Regions from separate parts of the Vibrio sp. 811 genome, predicted to be linked through region 2. Evidence: predicted binding sites of a transcription regulator. Region 2 holds the regulator's gene; the other holds the start of a gene.
What was found. The regulator CRP, encoded in region 2, controls carbon source genes, mostly activating them, when cyclic AMP is high. The targets are predictions, from matches to a motif close to TGTGANNNNNNTCACA.

Region 1 (5,645 bases), on a different contig from region 2:
CTTGTTTAGCAGCTAGTGCTTTATTGGAGAAAAGGTAGATAAACGAACCATTTTCAATGACCTCATGATCTAGTAGACCAGAAACATCATCAACCTTATCGATCAAAGTCGTGTGATACCCTTGTTCACAAAGCTTCGCTGCTTGAATCCAACTCTCAGATTCTCTGTTTTGTTCAAAGCTAATGAGCAGACACTTTCCTTTGGAAGCGGCTTTGTTTTCAGAATCGATTACAAGGGCAAGTCGAGTGATTAAACAAGTCTGAAATAACCCCACCTGCAAGGATCGCAACGATCCTTTTACCATATCTAGCGCATCAAATACTGGGCTAATAAACTGATCAATAACGAGTTTTAGTGGGTACTCTTTAAGAACAGAGGCAAGTAAACTCTCTGCTTTTCCTCGATTCAGGGTAGACAGCGCAAGCAGCATGTTTTCAACTTCTTCGAGTGTGCGAACCTCGTTTTTGACTTCGACATCGGCGCTTTTTCCTAGCAGCCCCTTCACTTTACCAATCGAAATCCCCTTCGCGAGCCAGCTCTGGACTTCGCGAATCGTATCGAGATCTTGCTGGCGATAAAGTCTGTGTCCTTTTTCAGTTCGCTGAGGTTGGATCAAGTTGTATCTTCGTTGCCAAGCTCTCAGCGTAACTGGTTTTACACCCGTGATTTCTGCGACATCTCGGATCGCGTATAGTTTTTCTTCTGAACTACAAACCATAGCGTAATCTCATCTCCTGCGGATACGGTTCTAAAAACTTCTGTTTTGATAAATACTCGTCTGGGTAAGTATTTAAGTAATGCTTAATCAACGTAAGTGGTGCTAGCAGAGGCAGCATTCCAATACGGTAGTCGTGAATCACTGTCGCTAACTCTTCTTTTTCTTCTTTAGTTAGTGAGCGTTTGAAGTACCCTTGTAAATGCATCAACACATTTGTGTTATTTTTGCGGCTAGCCCGATTCGTTAACGCCTTCATCAGTCCTAAACGATACTCTTGGTAAAAGTCTTCAATTTCATAATTAGCGACATCGGCAACTAAGCGGCCAAGGGATCGGTATGACTCTGGGTGGTGTGCCATTAACGTCAGTTTGTAGCGCGAATGAAAGTCGATGATTTTGCCACGAGTAGGCTCACCATCCATCGAGTCGTAAAAGTCATTTAGACAAAATACTCGAGTAATAAAATTTTCTTTCAATACAGGGTCGTTAAGTCTGCCATCCTCTTCAACAGGCAACCAAGGCATTTTTTGCATCAATGTTTGTGTATACAAGCCAACACCTTCTTTCGCAGCACTGTTCTTGCTGTAAACCTTGACTCGCTCCATGCCACAAGTTGGTGACTTGGCACAAACGATGTAACCACAAAGCTGCTCGCTTTGAAGTTCATCTACTTTATTGGCCGAGTAAGTGAGCATATTGTCGGTATGATCATTTTCTGGATTTTTGGTTTCAACCAATGCAACACGCTCTTCATTAGAAACAAGACGAATTGTTGGACGGGGTACTGGCATACCTACGCCGACTTCAGGGCATACCGAAACAAAGTCAAAATACGGGCTGAGCTCTTTAGTCACAAAGTTGCTCACCTTATGACCAGAGTCAAAACGCACTCGTTCACCCAAAACACACGAACTGATACCTACTTTGATTGAAGATTCCATGATGACGCATCCCTATACAAAAAGTTTTGTTGTATAACTTATAGCAAGCCTTTCCAGATTGTACAAGAAAATAAGTTGTACAATTTAATCGTTTTACTTCACTCGAAAGTATTTCGATCAACCAGCTTTCAGAAAAAAGTTTGGCCCAAAAACAAAGAATTTGTGCGCGCAATCGACAAACTGCTCAAAAGCAAATCGATTGCTCTTTTGGTTTCAACAGATTTAGTTATCAATAGGAGTTGCAGTTTCTAAATGCGTGGTTTTTGTGACTAAGCTCTCAAGGGGCTACTGTACGTCCCGATATTATTGCCTCAACGAAAACGAACAAGTTCAACAGAATTGGTAATAGCGTTCTATAATAGAGGCGTTTTATCAAAACAAAACTTTGGAGAGCACTTATGGCAACCCCACACATTAACGCACAACCAGGTGATTTCGCTGAAACAGTTCTGATGCCAGGCGACCCGTTGCGCGCTAAATACATCGCTGAAACGTTCCTAGAAGATGTGAAACAAGTTTGTGACGTTCGCAACATGTTCGGCTTTACTGGCACTTACAAAGGCAAAAAAGTTTCTGTAATGGGCCACGGCATGGGTATCCCGTCTTGCTGTATCTACGTACACGAGCTAATCGCTGAATACGGCGTGAAAAACGTTATCCGTGTGGGTAGCTGTGGTGCAGTACGTGACGACGTGAAACTAATGGACGTTGTTATCGGTATGGGTGCTTCTACAGACTCTAAAGTTAACCGTATCCGTTTCAACAACCACGATTTCGCAGCAATCGCTGATTACGGTCTTCTAGAAGAAGCAGTTAACCAAGCACGCGCTCAGGAAGTGCCTGTAAAAGTAGGTAACGTATTCTCTGCAGACCTGTTCTACACACCAGAAGCAGACATCTTCGAGAAGATGGAAAAACTAGGCATCCTAGGTGTAGACATGGAAGCGGCTGGTATCTACGGCGTAGCAGCTGACCTAGGCGCGAAAGCACTGACTATCCTGACAGTTTCTGACCACATCATCCGTGGTGAAAAACTAAGCTCAGAAGAGCGTCAGAAGTCGTTCAACGACATGATGAAAGTTGCACTAGAAACTGCAATCAACATCTAAGAACAAATAGTAAGTAATAATTTGCAGCCAGAGTTATGCTGGCTGCCCGAATTATCCCGAGGGGGCGATTGTGTCTAACGGCGAACTGCCAAAAGACGCAGATGGGTTACAACTCAACTTTTGTAAAACATTGGCGTGTGACAACTTTGGATTGAGTGATGCAAAGCGTTACGTTCTGCAACATGCGAACCCTAAGCGTCCGGCGATGGTATGCCGTGAATGTGGAGCTTTCCCCCCCTTACTTAATAATCGCGATGTCGTGAACGAACTTCATCGCCTGCGGCACGTCCACAGTGACGGGTTGCCTGCTTGCCGTAATGATGATTGCGACAACTTTGGACTTTCTGTCCACACTCACAAACACCTCTATCACGCTTTCGGTTACAGTGGCGATCGCCAACGTTACCGCTGTAAAGTGTGTCAAAGTACCTTTGTCGACAAGTGGTCTGGTGCCAACAAGAAGCTTCAGTTTCAAGAGAACTTGATGGGCTTGTTGTTTACGGGATATTCCGTACGAGAAATCTGCCGTAAGCTTAGTATTAACCCAAAAACCTTTTACGACCATGTTGACCATATAGCTAGCCGCTGCCGCCGCAAGCTTGCAACCATTGATGCGCGCTGGGTAAACCACGCAACGCATTATGAATTGGCCTCAAACTATATTGCATTGCAACCGAACAGCAATAACGGTGTGTATTGGATTGTTTCTGGCGAAGCGCATTCTGGCTATATTCTTTGCCAGCACGTCAATTATTCCGCTGATGAAGAGCCAATCGCAACGCTCGATCATAATCCTTACGATGAGGTGTCTCGTTTTGTTTCCCAGGAGTATGTAGCGGAAGCAAGTGAGCCGCTTGCGGAACCTTCTTATCACCTCAGAGAGCGAATTGACCAAAAATACCAAACAATTTTGGCTCGCGGTAACGTAGAAGACCCTCTTGGTAATCTATCTGTATTTCATTACCCTTCAAAAGGGGCATTAGTCCGTCCGCCATACACCTCGTATGCACACTATTTGCACGTACTTGATATGTGCTGCCCAAACAAACGTGTATCTCTATACATGCCTCAAGATCCCCTACTACGTTCAGCTGCACTGAGCGTTTGTTTACCTCGTATTAAAGAGAAAAGTGTCGACTTGATGTACGTAGAAGAGGACGCTAGTTGGGACATGAGCACTCCCTTTGGCAAAGTCGATATCGCCTATATGAGTTGGTGGCGCGATCGTTGGGCAATCTCTAGTCAAAACGAAAACCACAAAGGCATTTGCTACCTCGCTGGCGATCAAAATGAGCCTGAAAAATGGTTTAACGTTGCGACAACTCGTCATGTGAAGTTTTATCAAAACCGCTTTCAGATTCTTTTCGAAAGCTTCATTAACGAGCCACGTCGCAAATTACGACCTGCTGGTATTTTACCTCTTTTAGATATATTCAGAGCTTGGCATAATTTGTGCTATCAGGATAAACAAGGTCTTACCGCTGCACAAAGGTTAGAAGTCTCTGATGCACCTTTGACAATCAAACAGCTCCTATCGTAGCTATTCTATTGGTAATTTAGATGTAGTAATTAGGGGTTGTAACGGTATACATTACGGCCCCTGATCGTTTACCAAAACGTTATCCGCATCGCTTTGGTAAAGAAACATGCATCTAACCACTTAATATTAGGTGTGATTTCCAGTTCGATAGTCATGGATGTGAACGTTGGATAAAAACCAAATTCAGCTAGAAGATGATCTCACTAAGCTTAAAGGCCAAATAAAATCGGCCCCTAAACATACCTTTAATATTGCGCAGCAATATCGTATCCGCGCGGAACAAATTTTATTTGTGGACGGAGAGATCAAAGCCTTACTCATCATGGCGCAATGCTGTTGGTGCCTAATGGATTACCGACAAGGCTTAAAACTCGTCAAAGACGCTTACAGCAAACAAACACAGCTTGAAACCGACGATCATCTCCCGGAAATTCTCCATCTTTTTGCTCTCCAATATTGGGGCCAAGCAAAGTATTATTCCGCGCAACAATATTGGATTAATGCGCTCGAACAATCTGCTCTTGTTGATGATGTTGAAATTCAAATCGAATCTCTAATTGGGCTTGGTAATGTATGGCGCATCACTAATGAACACCAACTTGCCGCTTCAACTCATGAGTTAGCCGTTAAAGTGGCAAACAATGTTCGTATTGCTTGGTTAGAAGGCAAAGCGCGCATCCTATTAGCTTGGGACTATTACTTACTAAATAAGTTTGTCGAGATGCTTACGGTACTGGATGGAGCAACCGAAGTATTAAAAGATCATGATGACAGTACGTGGCAAGCCGAGATCTGGGACTTTAAAGGGTTAGCACTGCTTGGACTAGAACGCCTTGATGCGGCCGAAGAAGCCACCCAAAAAGCCCACCAGCTCGCCATTGAGCATGACCTCGTTTGGATGAAAGCACACTCTTTTATTAGCCGAGCAAGACTTGAGCTTTTGCGCCAAAATACAGACAGCGCTGCCAAGTTGCTACTTGCAGCAGAAGAGTCTGCACTCAGTTTCGACCACGGTGAGCTACTCAGCCAAATTTGCTTCCAACAATCACGAGTCGCTGAAGAACAAGGTGACTTTGAGTCTGCGTTTAACGCGTTCAAGAAATACCGTAAGCACGCACTCAAAATGCTCAAAGAACAAACTCATCGAATCAGCATGGATAAAGCAAGAGGCTCTAAACGCCAACTAGAGCAGCGAGCACGTAAGCTGATCAATCATATTCGCTCTCAACACGAATACGACCCTGAAAAACAGTTCTCTAATGTCGTTTCTGAGACCTACTGGTGGGAACAGTTAGTTTTGTTTAAAACGGAGCTCAAACGCTCTAACCACGCCATCAT
Region 2 (5,645 bases):
CATCATTGATGTAACGAACATTGCTGAGTTACCAGATGAAGAATACTTCGGCCCACTTCTGCAAGTGGTGCGTTACGAAGGGTTAGACAAAGCCGTGGCGCTAGCAAACGATACGCGCTTTGGCTTATCTGCTGGTTTGGTCTCAACCGACGACCAAGAATGGGAATACTTCGTTGACCACATTCGTGCAGGTATCGTGAACCGTAACCGCCAGCTCACTGGTGCAAGCGGTGATGCGCCATTTGGTGGTCCGGGGGCGTCGGGTAACTTGCGCCCAAGCGCTTACTACGCAGCAGATTACTGTGCGTACCCAATGGCATCAATGGAAGGTCAAGAAACTGTCTTGCCTGCAACATTGAGTCCAGGTGTAGCGCTATAAGTTTTTATTATAGAGTCGCAACTATGCATTGCGGCTCACCCTGCCGGCGCATCATTTAGGTATGGGTTGTAGTGATCGTTGGCAGAACACGAAAAGTGAGCAAAGACTCGGAAAAGCGTGTTGACTGACTGGCATTTACCGTCACAGGTTGATGGTTGCTCGTTCATTATTCTGGACAACTCTTGTGGTGAACGAGCAGCCAACTTCCGCTTACCTTTAAACTCTACATCTCGTAACAAGGAGTCGTTATGACGCCCGATGTGTTATTTGAATCGCTATGGCAAGATTACATTCAACGTCTTTGCCCTTCGGCTGCTAAAGTGCATCAGCTGCTTCAAGAAGATGAGCCTCTGATTAATGATCATATAGCTTTACGTACCTTCAATATCGCGCCTCTTGGTATTGAAACTCTAGCTAAGCCATTTGTAGCTATTGGTTACAAGGCGTGTGGTGATTACGTTTTCGAAAGCAAAAAGCTGGTTGCTAAGCACTATGAGCACCCAGATCCGAAGCAACCTAAAGTATTTATTAGTGAGCTAAAAGTTGAAGAGTGCTCGTCTGAGCTACAAGAGATTGTGAAAAATTTGGTGGCACAAGTCGATGCTGACAAGCTGAACGATAGCGCATTCTTACATGGTGGACGCTTGTGGGATTTAAGCTTTGCTGATTACCAAACGTTGGCTAAAGAAAGTGAGTACGCATCTTGGCTTGCGGCGCATGGTTACGGAGCAAACCACTTCACGGTGAGCGTTAACCAGCTCAATGAATATGAAGAAGTGAAGCAGGTAAACAATCATCTGCGTACCGCTGGGTTTACCATTAATGAAAATGGTGGTGAAGTGAAGGGCACTCCTGAGGTGTTGCTAGAGCAGTCATCGACCATGGCAGATAAAGTAGCGGTTCGTTTTAGCGAAGGCACTGAAATTATCCCTGGCGGGTTTTATGAATTTGCTAAGCGCTATCCGATGGAAAATGGTGATTTGTACCCAGGTTTCGTGGCCGCTTCAGCTGACAAAATCTTTGAAAGCACGAATGGCTAAGTTTTAGGGTTAACCTGTTAAGCTTACTCATTAGTGTTCGCTGCACCCTATCTCATTTGGTCATGAGTAAATAAAAAGCCACCAATGTTGCCATTGGTGGCTTTTATAATTTTGTTCGTGTCACTCTAGTTCGAGATTAACGAGTACCGTAAACCACGATGGTTTTACCGTGAGCAGAGATTAGGTTCTGCTCTTCTAGCATCTTCAAAATACGACCTACTGTCTCACGAGAACAGCCAACAATTTGACCGATTTCTTGACGAGTGATCTTGATTTGCATGCCGTCTGGATGAGTCATTGCGTCTGGTTGTTTTGCAAGGTTCAGAAGCGTCTGAGCGATACGACCAGTTACGTCTAGGAACGCCAGGTCACCCACTTTTTGGCTAGTTACTTGAAGACGACGAGCCATCTGCGCAGAAAGACGCATTAGGATGTCTGGGTTTACTTGGATAAGCTGACGGAACTTCTTGAAAGAAATTTCAGCAACTTCACAAGGAGATTTAGCACGAACCCAAGCTGTGCGCTCTTGGTCTTCCTCGAATAGACCAAGTTCACCAATAAAGTCTCCTTGGTTTAGGTAAGAAAGGATCATCTCCTTACCTTCTTCGTCTTTGATAAGAACCGCAACAGAACCTTTAACGATGTAGTACAAAGTTTCTGCCTTTTCGCCCGCGTGAATTAGCGTGCTCTTTGAAGGGTACTTATGAATATGACAGTGTGAAAGAAACCACTCTAATGTTGGGTCGGTTTGAGGTTTACCTAGAACCATAATATCTCACTTCCTCTGCAGGGTACGCTTGCGCTATCCATATTTTAGCTAAGCCTGAATTAGGCCTACTAGAATAAGAGCACTTTTTATATGCTGCAAGCTCTCTTGTGTTTCGGTAAGAAATAGTATCCTTTTTCGAAAACGATTTCTTGATTTTAATCGTGCCATGATTGAGATTTTGTAAGCAAAACTGTGCACATGATCACGGTATGAAAAGTAAACATCTTCGCAGGCAGGTTTTTAGCCAATTTTCCCTGTTTCGATGAGCTGTTGTAGGATAGGCCGAACTATGAGCTCCATTGCAAAGCTCATCTTACCGCCGGGCACGACAATCGTGTTGTGGCGTGACATGAATGAGCCATCAATCATGGCCAGCAGATATGGGAAGTCGACATTCTTGATACCGCGTAGGCGAATCACCACAAAACTCTCATCCAAACTAGGGATGCCTTTTGCATTAAGTGGGTTGGAAGTATCAACGGTCGGTACGCGCTGGAAGTTGATGTGAGTACGAGAAAACTGCGGAGTGATATAGTTGAGGTAATCGTCCATGGATCGCACGATTGAGTCCATTACCGCTTCACGCGAATGGCCGCGATCGCGAGTGTCACGTACGAATTTTTGGATCCACTCTAAGTTCACAATCGGCACCATGCCAATTAAGAAATCCACATGTTGAGCAACATTAACATCGCCATCGACCACGCCACCATGTAACCCTTCATAAAACAGCACGTCGCTGTTTTCGGGTAAGTCTTGCCACGGTGTAAACGTGCCTGGCATTTGATTGTAGGGAACCGCTTCGTCAAACGTGTGCAGATAACGGCGCACGCTGCCAGTACCATCATGCCCGAACTTACGGAAAAACTCTTCTAATCCCGGGAAGTCATTAGCTTGTGGGCCAAAGTAGCTAATGTGTCGACCTTGCTCGCGGGCTTTGCGAATTTCGATGTCCATTTCTGGGCGAGTAAAGCGATGGAAGCTATCGCCTTCAACCCATGCGGGTTTAACGTTCATCATATTGAACATTTTACGGAAGGCTTCAGATGTAGTGGTCGTGCCGGCACCGGACGAACCAGTAACCGCAATAATTGGGTGTTTAGCTGACATGACAAACCTTGTCGAAAATTACTTACCTGTAATGTGCAGTAGAGTTACTACTGCACGGTCGATATCCCACTATAGCACGTAACAATACCTTGTCATCGAGTGGGATACGGTAAAATGTGAAGGGTCTAAAATTTTGTTTTATGTTGAATATCGACGGTTTCGTGTAGCTCAGAGAACACGATAACCGCTTCACCTTTTTCCAATTGAGCTTTAACTTGATCAATTTTGTTTTGCAAAGAAACCTCGACGGTTCCGTAATCCGTTCCTTCGCGTAAGACGAATTCACGAATTAAGTTTTCCAATGTTTCCGGCGCAATGTCTTGCCATGGAATGATCATAAATACCTCATAACTTTTATGATGAGCGGCTAGTTTACTGCGTTCGTTGCTTGGATACAGCAGAAAGGTAATCTGCGGCGATACTTTCGTAATACGCGGGCAGCGCTTCCTCCAACCAAAACTTAGGTTTTAACGCCGTTCCTGTTAGGAAGCCAACATGGCCACCGTGTTCAAAGAGACGGTAATCAATGTTATCTGGCAAAACAAACTTCGGTATCACATCATCGGTCATGAACGGATCGTCTTTGGCATGGATGATCAGTGTGGGTAGCGTGATTTGCTGTAGTTTACTTAAGCCAGAACATTGATCGTAATAATCTTGTGCGTCTTTAAAACCGTGCAGTGGTGCCGTGATCAAATCATCGAATTCATACAATCTTGTGACACGTTTTATTGAGTTGTAGGACAGCGCAAGCTCGCCGTGCAATAGATGATGCTTTTGTAACGCGTTACGTTTCAGTGAAGAAAGCAGATAACGGCGATACACTTTCGAAAAGCCTTGTTCAATACGGTTCGCACACGCCGCTAGGTCTAAAGGCGCTGAGATAATAGTCGCTGCATTCAAAATAGGGTGGTCTTTATATTGGGCTAAATAATTCGCCAACATGTTACCGCCAAGAGAAATACCAACTGCAACTTTGGGATTATCAGGAAAACGTTGTTCAAGGTGCTCTAGGAAGTAACGAGCATCCGTCACTTCACCCGAGTGGTAAGCTCGTGCTTTTTTGTTTGGTTTACCGCTGCAGCCACGAAAATGCATCATCACCGACAGCCATCCAGATTGAGCAAATGCATTCATTAGCCCATTGGCATAAGGGCTATAGAAGCACCCCTCTAACCCATGAAATAAAACAAAAATCGGCTTTTTTTGTGCAGGCTCTTGGGTTGGGTCCTCGCTCCACGCGAGATCGAGAAAGTCGCCATCGGATGTATCGAGGGTTTGCCAAATCGGCGTAAACAACGCTTTTTTGCGAATAAAACGCGGCAAAAGCGTTTGGAGATGCGGGTTTTTGATCCCGGCGGCTGCGAAAAATTGTGTCATACCTAACTGCTCTTATGCGGTCCTTCGGTGTCCGTTGAAGAACTTATTAATATAATCCTTTATAAAGATTATAGGTATTCTACAGATTTATGGGCGTTTTGGTGGTTGAATGTTTGGCACCGGCATAGCAAAGGCTTGCTGCAAATGCTCCCCACCGAGTTGACGACAGTATCTCAACGTCAGTGGGTCACCATCATTTTTGAGTAGTGCAAGTGAGTTAATGCAGTCCACCAAATCTGCTTGTTGCTGCTTTTCTAGTTGCAGCTCAAACTGCAAGGTCTCACGATACAAAGCGTCATTGACTTGAGACTTAAGGTGGCGACGAAGGTCGCGAAAGGAGTGAAGTAAAGTTTCGCTCCTACCTAGACAGTCTTGCACCAAGGGCCAGTCTTTTTCTTGGAAAATGAGTTGCTGCTCATCGAGCCATCTGAGCAGCAGGAGTAGGTTCACGTTACCGTGGTAGTTGTTTTGCAATGATAAGCACGCCTCTTTCACTTCTCGCACACCATAAAACTGCAGACTAAACTGCCAAAGGTGTTCTAGGGTGAGTGTGTATTCAGCGTGTTGATTACTCATTGATTAAACTCTAGCTCCATCTGCTCCAACGTTTCTTGAGCAGACATCCATTCCATTTCAATTTCTTCGAGCTCAGCCTTACTAGAAGCTTGAAGTGCCAGCACTTGGTTAAGTTTAGCTTTATTTTCGGCCGCATACAGTGAGTTGTCCGCCAATTGTTCTTCAGCTTCGGCCAGTGCAGCACCTAACTTATCCATTTTATTTTCTAGTTGTGTCAGCGTTTTGCGAATTGGCGCTGTCTGTTTTCGAAACTCTGCATCGCGACGTTTCTGCTCTTTTTTCGCTGCCGCGCTGTTGGCGCTATCTTTGGCTGGCTGTGCGGCTTGTGCTTCTTTGCGTTCCGCTCTTTGTTGCTCAGTTAACCACTTGTAGTAGTCGTTTAAGTCACCAT

Region 1: deoD (purine-nucleoside phosphorylase) is a predicted target of CRP. The motif match lies at 1,923-1,938, and genes of this name have one in related genera.

Annotation. Positions count from the first base shown of each region.
Region 1 covers NZ_JAWOUB010000001.1:663,837-669,481, forward strand. Annotated here, with positions in the region: gene R7Q46_RS02865 (MerR family transcriptional regulator) at 1-718, opposite strand, end outside; gene R7Q46_RS02870 (YbgA family protein) at 708-1,658, opposite strand; gene deoD (purine-nucleoside phosphorylase) at 2,057-2,767, shown strand; gene R7Q46_RS02880 (hypothetical protein) at 2,838-4,307, shown strand; gene R7Q46_RS02885 (hypothetical protein) at 4,474-5,645, shown strand, end outside.
Region 2 covers NZ_JAWOUB010000031.1:7,924-13,568, forward strand. Annotated here, with positions in the region: gene astD (succinylglutamate-semialdehyde dehydrogenase) at 1-379, shown strand, start outside; gene R7Q46_RS23525 (DUF1338 domain-containing protein) at 628-1,419, shown strand; gene crp (cAMP-activated global transcriptional regulator CRP) at 1,556-2,188, opposite strand; gene R7Q46_RS23535 (phosphoribulokinase) at 2,429-3,298, opposite strand; gene R7Q46_RS23540 (YheU family protein) at 3,424-3,636, opposite strand; gene R7Q46_RS23545 (hydrolase) at 3,671-4,678, opposite strand; gene R7Q46_RS23550 (TIGR02444 family protein) at 4,766-5,254, opposite strand; gene R7Q46_RS23555 (ABC transporter ATP-binding protein) at 5,251-5,645, opposite strand, start outside.